4 regions of the Lysinibacillus sp. GJ-1 genome follow, and region 1 is predicted to be linked to each of the others. Evidence: riboswitches for the same ligand, from Rfam matches in the RefSeq annotation. Region 1 holds a riboswitch; each other region holds the start of a gene.
The links. A riboswitch is a leader RNA that binds a small molecule or an ion and turns the genes downstream of it on or off. The one in region 1 is predicted to bind S-adenosylmethionine.
Positions count from the first base shown of each region.

Region 2: it holds a riboswitch for S-adenosylmethionine, as region 1 does, so the genes downstream of both, LO754_RS18730 (methionine ABC transporter ATP-binding protein) here and metK (methionine adenosyltransferase) in region 1, are expected to answer to the same signal.
Region 3: it holds a riboswitch for S-adenosylmethionine, as region 1 does, so the genes downstream of both, metA (homoserine O-acetyltransferase MetA) here and metK (methionine adenosyltransferase) in region 1, are expected to answer to the same signal.
Region 4: it holds a riboswitch for S-adenosylmethionine, as region 1 does, so the genes downstream of both, LO754_RS20890 (bifunctional homocysteine S-methyltransferase/methylenetetrahydrofolate reductase) here and metK (methionine adenosyltransferase) in region 1, are expected to answer to the same signal.

Region 1 covers NZ_CP088912.1:3,641,680-3,645,068, forward strand. The annotation lists gene metK (methionine adenosyltransferase) at 302-1,498, opposite strand; SAM riboswitch class I at 1,756-1,874, opposite strand; gene pckA (phosphoenolpyruvate carboxykinase (ATP)) at 2,077-3,389, shown strand, end outside.
Region 2 covers NZ_CP088912.1:3,770,934-3,774,322, forward strand. The annotation lists gene LO754_RS18720 (MetQ/NlpA family ABC transporter substrate-binding protein) at 1-197, opposite strand, end outside; gene LO754_RS18725 (methionine ABC transporter permease) at 265-933, opposite strand; gene LO754_RS18730 (methionine ABC transporter ATP-binding protein) at 923-1,951, opposite strand; SAM riboswitch class I at 2,036-2,140, opposite strand; gene LO754_RS18735 (thioredoxin family protein) at 2,197-2,508, opposite strand; gene LO754_RS18740 (hypothetical protein) at 2,523-2,864, opposite strand; gene gcvH (glycine cleavage system protein GcvH) at 3,063-3,389, opposite strand, start outside.
Region 3 covers NZ_CP088912.1:2,172,894-2,176,282, reverse strand. The annotation lists gene LO754_RS10365 (GerAB/ArcD/ProY family transporter) at 1-293, shown strand, start outside; gene metA (homoserine O-acetyltransferase MetA) at 371-1,306, opposite strand; SAM riboswitch class I at 1,407-1,516, opposite strand; gene LO754_RS10355 (nucleotide excision repair endonuclease) at 1,760-2,131, shown strand; gene panF (sodium/pantothenate symporter) at 2,227-3,389, opposite strand, start outside.
Region 4 covers NZ_CP088912.1:4,197,626-4,201,014, forward strand. The annotation lists gene metH (methionine synthase) at 1-193, opposite strand, end outside; gene LO754_RS20890 (bifunctional homocysteine S-methyltransferase/methylenetetrahydrofolate reductase) at 186-2,033, opposite strand; SAM riboswitch class I at 2,123-2,222, opposite strand; gene hemG (protoporphyrinogen oxidase) at 2,342-3,389, opposite strand, start outside.

The DNA.
Region 1 (3,389 bases):
CTCTTTATAAAAAAAATTCGCAATTTCCTTCCACTAACCGCCTACAGTACATCTTGTATGTAGACGTACGGGAAGAAAGCGAATTTTTTCAATTACTTACGTAAAGTCCGCTTAAATCTTTCACTCGATTAAAGAGCACTAGTTGCCTTCACCATTTAAATAGAAGGTGCATTACTCCCCGACTTAGCAGCAAGTAAGAAGAAATGCGAAAGGCAAGATAAAAAGGGGCCACTAGCTAGCCCCTTTCAAAAAAACATTTACGTTTGTTCATTACCAAATCGAATGTTCTTGACAAAACAGATTATAAACTAGCTTTTTCTCTTAGTGCATCTGCCTTGTCCGTATTTTCCCAAGGTACATTTAAATCTGTACGGCCAAAGTGACCGTATGCAGCCGTTTGTTTATAAATTGGACGACGTAAATCAAGCATTTTAATGATGCCTGCTGGACGTAGATCGAAAAGTTCGCGAACCCATTTTACGATTTCACTTTCACTTACTCGTCCTGTACCAAACGTATCAACGGCAATCGATACTGGCTGTGCTACACCGATAGCATAAGCAAGCTGTACTTCTGCACGTTCTGCTAAACCAGCTGCAACAATATTTTTCGCTACATAACGTGCTGCATAGGCTGCTGAACGGTCCACTTTCGTAGCATCCTTACCAGAGAATGCACCACCACCATGACGTGCATAACCACCGTATGTATCAACGATGATTTTACGACCAGTAAGTCCAGCATCTCCTTTTGGACCACCGATAACAAAACGACCAGTTGGGTTGATGAAGTATTTCGTCTGTGCATCTAATAACTCACTAGGAACTACTGGAGCAATTACTAATGCTTTTAAATCTGCTTGAATTTGTTCAAGTGTTGCTTCTTCATCATGCTGAGTTGAAATAACAATCGTATCAACACGAACAGGGACATTGTTTTCATCATACTCAATTGTTACTTGCGTTTTACCATCTGGACGTAAATATGCTAATTCACCTGATTTACGTACTTCTGTTAAACGACGAGCCAATTTATGCGCTAAACTAATTGGTAGAGGCATTAATTCAGGTGTTTCATTACATGCATAACCGAACATTAATCCTTGGTCACCTGCACCAATTGCTTCAATATCCGCATCTGTCATTGAACCTTCACGCGCTTCTAATGCTTGGTCTACACCTTGGGCAATATCAGGTGATTGCTCTCCGATTGCGACTAGTACAGCTAAGTTTTCAGCATCAAAGCCATACTTGCCTCGTGTATAGCCGATTTCTGCTACTGTATCACGCACAATGCCTTTAATATCTACATAAGTAGAAGTAGTAATTTCTCCTGCTACTAATACTAAGCCTGTTGTGACCGTTGTTTCACACGCTACACGGGCATTAGGATCTTCTGTTAAAATAGCATCTAAAATAGCATCCGAGATTTGATCACAAATTTTATCGGGATGTCCTTCTGTTACACTCTCTGATGTAAACAATCGACGGTTTGTCATTTGGTTTTCCTCCTATTACTCTTACAAATAGTATTTGCGAAATTAATACGGTACTCATTACCCATGTCAAGTCCGCTCCTAAAGGATTGAACTCTCAAGCCGTTGTTGCTTTTAACATGAGGATTTCGAAAGATCCGTCATTATAATAAGGAAAGAATTGCACATACTTACCTTTACATTCATTTTAAAAATAAAAAAAATCCTTTTCTCACGTGTACTTAACATGAGGAAAGGAATAATGACTTCGTAACCTTTCACTCTTATCGTTCAAGGGGTATCCCCTTGCATCAGGTTGGCACCAACGCATGTCGTGAAATAGTTCATGCAGGTTGCCGGGTTTCACAGGGCCTGACCCTCCACCAGCTCGGGATAAGAGTATCCGTTCAATTCCTCATCTTACGTAAAAGGTAGAACAATGTCAATTATTTTATGTCGTTTTGTTGAAAAGTATTTAAAACTCGAAAATAATTTTTGAATTAGTATAGATTATTAAAGCAATTGTGTTATACTATTTTTGAAATTAAGAAAAACTCCCTCAAACTCAAGGGAATACTATAAAAAAGGATGGTATTTAATCGATGAATTCAGTAGAAATTGCAAACGAACTGAAGGAATTATTAAACGGCGGGAACATTAACGTTCAACTTTCAGTACCACAATTAGCTGAAAAAGCTACATCTCGTGGTGAGGCAATGTTAACAGTAGATGGCGCAGTTCGTGCAGAAACTGGCAAATACACTGGTCGTTCACCTAAAGATAAATATACGGTAGAAGAAGAAAGCACAAAAGATAAAATTGACTGGGGTAAAGTAAACCAACCAATTTCTTCTGAAGTGTTCGATAACTTATATGTAAAAGTAGTTAAATACTTAAAAGAACGTGACGAATTATTTGTATTTAAAGGTTTTGCTGGTGCTGACAAAGATTCACAATTAAGTATTCAAGTAATCAATGAATATGCTTGGCACAATCTTTTCGCCCATCAATTATTTATCCGTCCAACTGAAGAAGAATTAGCTTCTCACGTTGCTGATTTCACAATTATTTCAGCTCCTAACTTTAAAGCAGATCCAGCTGTTGATGGTACAGCTTCTGAAACATTCATCATTGTATCACTTGAAAAGAAAATCATCCTAATCGGTGGTACTGAATATGCTGGTGAAATTAAAAAATCGATTTTCGGTATTATGAACTACCTATTACCACAACAAGGCATCTTATCAATGCACTGTTCAGCAAACGTTGGGGAAGCTGGTGACGTAGCATTATTCTTCGGTTTATCTGGTACTGGTAAAACGACTTTATCTGCTGATCCTGACCGCAAATTAATCGGTGACGATGAGCATGGTTGGTCTGACAACGGCGTATTTAACATTGAAGGTGGTTGCTACGCAAAAACAATTAACCTTTCTGCTGAAAAAGAACCTGAAATCTACAACGCAATCCGCTTCGGTTCTGTACTAGAGAACGTAGCTGTAGACCCTGAAACTCGTGTTTGCGACTACGATGATGGTTCATTAACAGAAAATACACGTGTTGCTTATCCAATCCAATATATCGAAAATATCGTTGATCCATCTGTTGCAGGTCACCCAAAAACAATCATCTTCTTAACTGCTGATGCATTTGGTGTTTTACCTCCAATCAGTAAATTAACAAAAGAGCAAGCAATGTATCACTTCCTAAGTGGTTTCACATCTAAACTTGCAGGTACTGAACGTGGTGTAACAGAGCCAGAACCAGTATTCTCTACATGTTTCGGTTCTCCATTCCTTCCACTTCCAGCAACTGTTTATGCAGAAATGTTAGGTCAAAAAATCGATGAGCATGGCGCACAAGTATTCCTTGTAAACACTGGTTGGACTGGTGGCGAATACGGTACAGGTAGCCG
Region 2 (3,389 bases), 130 kb from region 1:
GGTTTTGCTTTTTCTAAAATAACTGCGTGAGGTGTGTTAGAAGCACCTATTTTTAATGTTACTTTTTCTTCAGTTTTTGCACTGTCGTCTGCCTTATCTCCAGTTGTTGAACCTGCTTCATCTTTGTTACCAGCACCACAAGCTGCTAAAGCTAGTACAAGTACTGATAAAAATAATCCTGCTAATAACTTCTTCATTTGTCTACACTCCCTTTATTTTGTTCAAACAATAATATGTTAGCGGTAAATAACCGGTATAACCTTTTTAACGTTTGTCTGTTTTCGAAGTAATCATATCGCCAATCCATTGGATAATAAATACGACTACTAAGATCAAAATAGTTGCCATTAATGTCACATCTTGGCGATTACGTTGGAAGCCATCTAAAAAGGCTAAGTTTCCTAGACCGCCAGCACCAATAATACCAGCCATTGCTGTATAGCCAACAAGGGCAACAGCCGTTACCGTAATCCCAGAAATAAGTGCTGGTAATGATTCTGGAATTAGTACTTTCCATATAATCGTGGACGTTTTAGCACCCATTGAGCGCGCTGCTTCTATAACGCCCTTATCAATTTCTCGTAGTGCAATTAATACCATTCGTGCATAGAATGGTGCTGCACCGATAATAAGTGCTGGTAAAGCTGCATCTGCTCCACGGATTGTTCCAAGTAAAAACTTTGTAAACGGTATTAGTAAAATAATTAACACGATAAATGGTATCGAACGGAATATATTGACGATTGACCCCGTTAAAAAGTTTACGATTTTATTTGCCCATAGTTGGTTCGGGCTCGTTAAAAAGAGGATAATACCAATGGCTAAACCAAGTATGAACGTGATGACCGTTGAGATAGTGGTCATATAAAGTGTTTCATATGTGGCAGACCACATTTTTTCCCAGTCGACATTCGGAAAGAGATTAGTTAGCATCTGCAATCACCTCCGTTTGTACTTCAACTGTATTCAAATAATTTAATGCAGCTGCTACATTTGTCTCTGAGCCATCAATTTGCACAACAAGTGTGCCGTATGCGCCGTTTTTAGTTTGTGAGATGTTACCATGAACAATACTAATTTCTACATCAAACTGCTTCACTAAATGCGATATTACGGGCTGCTCTGTTTTTTCTCCTACAAAGACGAGCTTGACCAATTGCCCTGTAGGATAATTCGCTCTAAGCTGTGCAACAGTCTCCTGCGTTTCCTTCGTATCAGTAATTTGTGAGACGAATTTTTTTGTAATTGCCGCTTGAGGTGCTTGGAACACTTGCAATACTTCACCGCGCTCTACAATTTCTCCAGCTTCCATCACCGCCACACGATGACAAATTTTGCGAATAACATGCATTTCATGCGTAATTAACACAATGGTTAAGCCTAATCGTTCATTAATATCAACTAGTAAATCGAGAATTGCATCTGTAGTTTCTGGATCAAGTGCAGATGTAGCTTCGTCACATAACAAAACTTCTGGATTATTGGCAAGGGCTCGCGCTATACCAACCCGTTGCTTTTGACCACCTGATAGCTGTGAAGGATACGCTTTATCGCGACCTTCTAAGCCAACGAGTGCAATTAGTTCTTTCACGCGTGCTTCTCGCTCACGCTTAGAAACGCCTGCTATTTCTAGTGGAAAAGCAATGTTTTCTGCCACTGTTCGGGACCAAAGTAAGTTAAAATGTTGGAAAATCATACTTACCTTTTGTCTAGCATCACGGAGCTTTTGCCCCTTAATAGATGAAAATTCTTGATTATTGACCTTCACTGTACCTGTAGTAGGTTTTTCTAAACCGTTTAATAAACGAATCATCGTACTTTTACCAGCACCACTGTAGCCGATAATGCCAAAAATTTCACCTTTGTTAATCGAAAGATTTACATCTTTGACAGCAGTCAATTCGCCATTTGCGGTTTTGTATTTCTTCGTAATATTTTGAAGCTGTATCATAGCGAATACTCCTTTTCTCATATAGAAAACCCCTTCTCTCAAGACAAGTAGAAGGGGTCACGTACTTTTATACGCTAAACCGTTCTCTCATCTTTCAAAGATAAATCTTTGGGTGATTTGGCACCTTTTCACAAATGTGATGGTTGCCGGGCTTCATAGGGCACGTCCCTCCGCCGCTCTTTATAAGAGTTCGATATATTTAATAGTTTTTTAATATATTTGTTACTTTACCACGCTAGCAAAGTTCAGTCAATTGGTTTTTTTAACAATTCGTATAAAAATGGTACGGATTGAAAGGCATAAATCTTTTCAATAACCTCTCCTCCATCGCTAACAAGTAAACAAGGTACACTTTCAATTTGAAAATCAAAAGCTATTTGTTCTAAAAAATTGATATTTGCCTTGCCTATTTTTACCTCTGGCAGTAACTGTTCAATGATATTCATCATTTTAGATGCAACGGCACAAGTTCCGCACATCGGTGTATATAAATAAAAGGCAGTTTTGTCTCCAGACTGTACAGCCGTTTCCCACTGCTCTTTTGACCATTCTTCCATGATTTCACGCAACCTTACAAAATATATTCATTATGGATTGAAAAATGAGCACGCAATAAAATCGTCGCTAGCACTTTCCTCGGTGTTGTTTCTACTTCTTTATATGTTGGCATTGTCCGTAAATGCTCGTCCTCTGGATAATGTCTATCCATTAATGCACGTAGTTTATCGCCTGATGTATCCGCATCAAAAAATGTATAGAGCTCACAGCCCTCATATGGGTCGAGTAATTCTTCTAATTGATGCACACCAATTGTACCATTTGTACAAAGGATTGTAACATCTTCACTAAGAATAGGTTCAATTTGAAGCTTATCCGAACGGCCTTCCACGATTAAACATTTGCCTTCGAACATCACGCCACCCCCATTTAGACAGTTATCTACTACAGCATAACATTTGAATAACCGAATTTCATACTATTGCATCTCAACTTTTGAGCGTTTCCATTAATTCATGGCACTAGCAATTCCTAAGATTGCGCCGAAAAATTGTAGCATTATATAATAAAAAACGCCGGTAAATTTGCCGACGTTTTTCTATTACAGGCTTGTTTATTCTGCAATCAATTTTTCGTATTGCTCAGCTGTCATAAGGTTTTCAATCTCTGATGCATCAGCAGGCTCTACAACGATCATCCATGCTTTTTCATATGGTGATTCATTTACGAATTCTGGGCTATCTTCTAAGTCTGCATTTACTTCAACTACAGTACCTGAAATTGGTGCGTAAAGTTCAGAAACAGTTTTTACTGATTCTACGCTTCCGAATGGATCATCTGTTTTAATTTCGTCGCCAACTTGTGGAAGCTCAACGAAAACGATATCTCCTAGTTCTGATTGTGCGAAGTGAGAAATACCGATACGTACTTTACCATCTTC
Region 3 (3,389 bases), 1.5 Mb from region 1:
ATGCTTCTGTAATAGGTATAGCACAAATCCTAAATATTAAAGATCCACGACCATTGATTTTGCCATTAGGAATGTGCATGATTGCGTTGTCTCAAATTGTTCATCCGAATATTGTGCATTCTAATAATTATAATCAAAAAATTTGGCCTCTGTATTCAGGCTTATTCACTGTCTTGTTAGCCCTCTTATTACTTGTCATTGCAAAAATGCGAAAGATAAAAAGCAAAACAGCCGGTGATTGTTCAAATCAACAAACTGACCAAAGTACATTGAACTCAAGTGAAACAACATAAAAAATCCAATTTCTCAGTATTTCGATTGAGAAATTGGATTTTTTAAATCTTCACAAAAGCAAATGGAAAGCGACAAATTAGATATGGTATTCAATTTCATCAACAAAATCCCATTCATACGGCGTTTCTTGATAAACATAGTAGTTTAGCCAATTGGAGAATAATAAATGGGTATGTGCTCGCCATGTATTAATAGGTTCTTTAGCTGGATCATCATTCGGGAAATAGTTAACAGGCACTGCAATGTCGATTCCTTTTGCCACATCGCGACTATATTCATCGGCTAGTGTTGTCGCATCGTATTCTAAGTGCCCAGTAATCATAATATTTTTATTATCTTTTGATTGGACAATAAAAACGCCTGCATCTTCTGAATACGATAGTAAACGTAATTCCGGATGATTGCGTACTTCTTCGATTGAAACAGAAGTATACCGAGAATGTGGTGCTGTAAATAAATCACTAAATCCTCTTACTAAATCGACCGTTAAATCCGTAATCACATGTGAATATACACCCGAACACTTTTCTGGTAATTCAAATTTTCCGATGCCATAGTGATGATATAAGGCAGCCTGTGCACCCCAACAGATATGCAAGACAGATGTGACATTCTTAGCAGACCAATCCATTATCTCTGAGATTTCTTCCCAATAATTCACTTCTTCAAATGCCATTTTTTCCACTGGTGCACCCGTAATAATCATCCCGTCAAAGCGACGATGGCGTATCTCATTAAATGTTGAATAAAAGAGTTGTAAATGCGATTTACTAACATTTTTAGACTCGTGTGTTGCCGTATTTAAAAATGTTATATTGACTTGTAATGGCGTATTTCCAAGCAATCGAAGTAATTGTAATTCTGTTTTCTCTTTTTCCGGCATTAAATTAAATATTAAAATATTTAACGGACGAATTTGTTGTGTTTTGGCACGATCTTCTTCCATGACGAATATTTTTTCCTCACGTAAATGTTCTCCAGCTGGTAAGTTTTTCGGAATATTAATTGGCATATTGTTGTCCCCTTTTCTTTCATTTTTTTCTCTCTATGTAAATTAAAAAATCCCCCTCATTCCATAAGAGCAAGAATGAGAAGGATAATTATCACGTTCACTCTTATCTCTCAAAGGAAAAATCCTTTGGTGGAATTAGCACCTTTCTAACAATGTTAGAGGTTGCTGAAGCGTCATAGGGCCAAATCCCTCAGCTTCTCTTGATAAGATTATTCAATTAAAAAGAATTGTATCATGAACAATTAAGAATTTCAATAATACATAGAATATTTTGTATTTAAACGAATGGAAGCTTATGAATTGTTAAACACTACTATCAAGTTATATTTTTGACAGCCAGTCCCAATTCTAATAGGCATACACGAAAATTAATGGAACCAATAAATCGTAATGGCAATCATAGAGGTATTATGTTAACATATACCTTTAGTAACAGAGAGGAACGTGAATATTTTGATTAAAATTGAACTCCCAAAACCAGACTTAGTAATTCGTCAACGTGAGCAAGTATTAAAACCAGGGGATGTAGAAATTACGCCTTTCCACGGTTTTATTGATTTCCATAAAATCACTCGCGAAAAAGGTGGCATTTTCTTATTTTATAATGAAAAAAATGAGCTATTATTTGTAGGGAAAGCACGTAAAATTCGCCAACGTATTAAAAAGCATTTTGAAGATAATGTATCACCAATGAAAAAATACCGTGATGAAATTTTCAAAATCGAAGTGTATGAAATTGATGATCCAATGGAACGTGAAATTTACGAAACATATGCGATTAACACATTCCGTGCAAAATATAATCTAGATAAAGTATTTTATTAAGATTCAAGCCGTTAGCATACATGATGCTAACGGTTTTTCTATTCTATAGTGGCAAAAAGAAAAACCCCAAGCGTTGTCACTCGAGGTTTTCATCATTAGATAAATAGTTTTTCATCTTTAAATTTATGAGCTGTTAGCCAACTGACGATAACAAAGATAATCAATGAAGCTACTATCGGGATGGTCACCGTATGCATACCAAAAATCGTCGGATAAAAGCGATCAATCATAATATATAACGTCATGCCCGTAATCATGGACGCAATCGCCCCGTATTTATTGGCTTTTTTCCAATACAACCCTAGCACAACTGACCAAATAAAGACAGCCTCTAAGCCACCAAATGCAAATAAATTGAGCCAAACAAGTAAATCTGGCGGATTTAACGCAAATACAACGACTGCTAAACCAATCACCGTTGTTACCACGAAGCTAGCACGCTTGATTTCTCGATCATTGGCAGTGGGCTTGATATAGTTCAAATAAATATCCTTTACCACTGTTGAACTAACTAGCATCAGCAACGCATTCACGGTAGACATCGTCGCTGCCATTGGTGCTGCTAACACAATGCCCGCTAAAAACGGCGGCAACACTTTTAACGTAAGCAACGGCATTACCTTATCACCAATTTCAATGCCAGGAATTACTGGACGGGCTAATACACCAATCAAGTGCATCCCGAACATAATTGTCCCAATAGCAATTGTGCCAATAATAATCGCTAAATGCATGCTTTTGGAATCTTTATAGCTCATGGCGCGGACTGCTATTTGAGGAAGCCCTACCACACCAATGCCGATTAAAATCCAAAATGTTGAGACGTACAATGGTGTCAGTTCCCCTTCAGCACCAAATGGTGACACTAGGTTTGGATTTTCCGCAACAAGGGACGTCATAATTTGATTGATGCCACCACCGGCAACGATTGTCCCAATCAGTAAAATTACAGTACCAATCACCATAATGGAACCTTGAACCGTATCCGTTAACGCTACAGCACGGAATCCTCCTATAATCACATAAATTAATACTGAAACAGCAAAAATAAAGAGTGCTGCTGTATAGTTAAGACCTGTTAATGATTCAATTAAGCGCGCGCCCCCGACCCATTGTGCCATCATCGCAGAAAATAAAAAGACAATAATACTAATCGCTGACAATATAACGATGACATGGCTTTTGTAGCGTTCACGTAAAAAATCAATTAATGTAATCGCTTGATAGCGGCGAGCAATAATGGCAAATTTCTTGCCTA
Region 4 (3,389 bases), 560 kb from region 1:
CTTCTAAATATTTTCGATGAACCTTTTCAAGCACATCGGGTCTAGTTAATACAAGATTCTCGTTACATCCATCAAGCTCCTCACCACCAAAATCTTCTGCTGATAAGTTTTCATTTTGAAGCATTGTACCCATTGCGCCATCCAGAATTAAAATTCGTTTCTCTAGTTGCTCTTCAATCAAGTGCTTAGCCATCTATACTTACTCCTTTTTTCTGTTCATCCAATTGTCCGATAAATTTCATTAATTCAAGCGTCATATCATAGCGTAAAAACGGTGTAATTAAATAAATACCATTAAAATATTCTGCCGCTACTTCTACTAACTCTTTGGCAATTGCAATCCCTTCTAATGTTGAACGTTCTTTATCTTCACCACACGCCTTCATACGTGATAGTGCATCGTCTGATAATTTAATCCCTGGTACTTCATGATGTAAAAACTCGGCGCTCTTATAGCTCGTTACTGGCATAATCCCAATATAAATTGGGGCGTCTAAATGCTTTGTTGCTTCATAAATTTCCACAATTTTTTCTTTTGTATAAACAGGTTGAGAAATAAAATAATCCGCACCATGTTCAATCTTTTTCTCTAAGCGTGTTACTGCACGATCTAATACACGAACATTGGGGTTAAATGCTGCCGCAACAGAAAAATTTGCTTTCTTACGAAGTGGCTTACCGGAAAATGATATCCCCTCATTCAACTGTTTAATTAATTGAATAAGCTCCATGGATGAAACATCATAAACACTTGTGGCACCTGGGAAGTCTCCTACCTTTGTTGGATCTCCAGTAACCGCTAAAATATCATGAATGCCAAGTGCATTTAAGCCCATTAAATGGGACTGTAGACCAATTAAGTTACGGTCACGGCACGTAATATGCGTCAACGGTCGTACACCATGTGTCTCCTTTAATAACGCACCCATAGCGACATTACTAATGCGGGGAGACGCAAGCGAATTATCAGCCATCATCACGACATCTGCACCTGCTTCATATAATTTTTTTGCCCCTTGAATAAAACCGTCAATTTCTAGATGTCTCGGAGTGTCTAACTCTACGATAACCGAACGTTCGCGCTTCACCTTTTCATGTAGCGGTTCATATGTCGCAGGTTCCGCTTCCCGCACAATCTCTACTTTTTCAGGTTTCGTATACTTTGCTTCAACCGGCGTTAACTCTTCTAAATATTTCTTCGCAGCTGCTATATGCTTAGGTGTCGTACCACAACATCCACCGATTAAACGAACACCTTGGTCACGCAATGCAACTGCCGCTCGGCCAAAATAATCAGCTTCTGACTCATAAACGACACGCCCATCCTCTAAATCTAGTAGTGACGCATTTGGATATGCTGACATAAATGCTTTATCAGGAAGCTCCACACCTTCAAATGCTTGAATTGTATGATGGGGACCTAAACGACAATTGACGCCTACTACATCTGCACCAAGAGCTTGTAACTCATGTAATGCTTGATTTAACGTCATTCCATTTTGCAACACACCCGGCTCATGCATGGATACTTGTGCAATAATTGGTAGCTCTGTTTTGCCGCGTAACATATTTAACGTTGCACTTAACTCTTCAAAATCATAATACGTTTCAAGTAAAAGACCATCAGGATTGCCTGCAAGTAACACATTTGCTTGTTCTTCAACAGTCAATAATATTTCCTCTAATGTAGCATCACTTTTACGGATGCCACGGATGCCCCCAATTGTCCCTAAAACAAATTGCCCGCCATCAGCTGCCGCTCGTTTTGCAATCGTGATTGCCGCTTCATTAAATTGTTGCACTCGTGATTCTAAGCCGTAACGTGCTAATTTAATCGCATTTGCACCGTAAGTATTGGTCTGAATGACATCTGCACCAGCGGCTATATATTCTCTATGAATTTTTTCAATTAACTCCGGTCTTTGTACATTCATTTCCTCATGACAGTACTCTAAGCCGTAGCCATATAATACTGTACCAATGGCTCCATCCGCAGTAAGCACATGTGTTTTTAACTTTTCTAGCAATCCCATAAATCGTAGCCCTCTCTTTCCTTGTATCCAAAATATAAAAAGCCTTCTTTTACAAAAAGAAGGCTTTAACGAATCGCAATTGTTGTTCCTTCTCATCTTCGACCAATAAGGTCTTCTGGATTTAGCACCTGACATAAGTTGGTTGCTGAAGCTTCATAGGGCCAGTCCCTCGGCTTCTCTTGATAAGAATATAGTATGAATTTTTCAAATAATTAAAAGAATCATATCGTTTACAGGCGATAGAGTCAAGACTATTTCACTTAACAAAGAAGATTTCTCACGAAAAAAATATTATTTTAGCTTTAACTTCACCGTGATACTAGTTTTTCCGCAAGCGCTTCGCCTATTTTTTTACCATTTTGAATACAAGCACCAATACCTACGCCGAAATATGAGCAACCTGCTATCGATAAGTTGGGATACCGTTCTGCAAGCTCCACTGTTAAGCCTTTCAACGCCTCATGATGTGCCAAATCGTATTTTGGCATTTGATCGATCCACTTGGCTACATTTACAACCATTGGTTTTTCATCAATGCCTAAACTTTTCTTTACATCTTCTAATGCTACAGCTGTCAATTCTTCATCTGTCATCATACGTAATGTTTCATACGCAGGGTTAATGCTCTTATAAAAGAGGCGCACGAGCAATTTGCTATTAGCAGATGTATGTTTCCATTTTCGGCTTGTCCATGTTGCGGCATTGCATTGTACATTCGAGTTATGTGACACAATAAAGCCTGTCCCATCTGCCGGTAGCACTGCGTCTGGTACATCAAAGCCTAGGTAAATGGTGATGGCAGAGGCTGTAGTAAATTCTTTAAAATAGCGATCCAATGATGGGTCCTGTAATAAGCTTTGTACGGCTTCATTTGGCAGTGCTAATACTACGTGCTCAGCCTCAAACATGCTTCCATCTGCTAATGTAATTGTATAATGTTCTTCATGTTTTTTTACATTGGTTGTCGCTACGCCTTTAATAATTTCTACATTTGTTAACGTTTCTTCAAGACGATGGATAAGTGATGATAAGCCCTGTTTAAACGAAATAAACTTTTTGTTGGAAGCTTTTACAAATTGTTCGCGATTTGCCTCAAAACCTTTAATAATACTACCGTACTCATTTTTATAGTCGATTATGTACGGTAAGGTAGATGCTATCGACAGTTGATGGAGGTCACCCGAATATACCCCAGCTAATACTGGTGCAATTTGATTTTGTACAAGTTCTTCCCCTAAGTAATATGTTAAAAACTCACCGATTGAGCTGTCCTTAGTAAAGCCTTTATTCGGCATTGTTAAATCTTGTAATGCCTGTTGTTTACCTGCTTCTGATACTAGTGTACTCGCTTCAAGA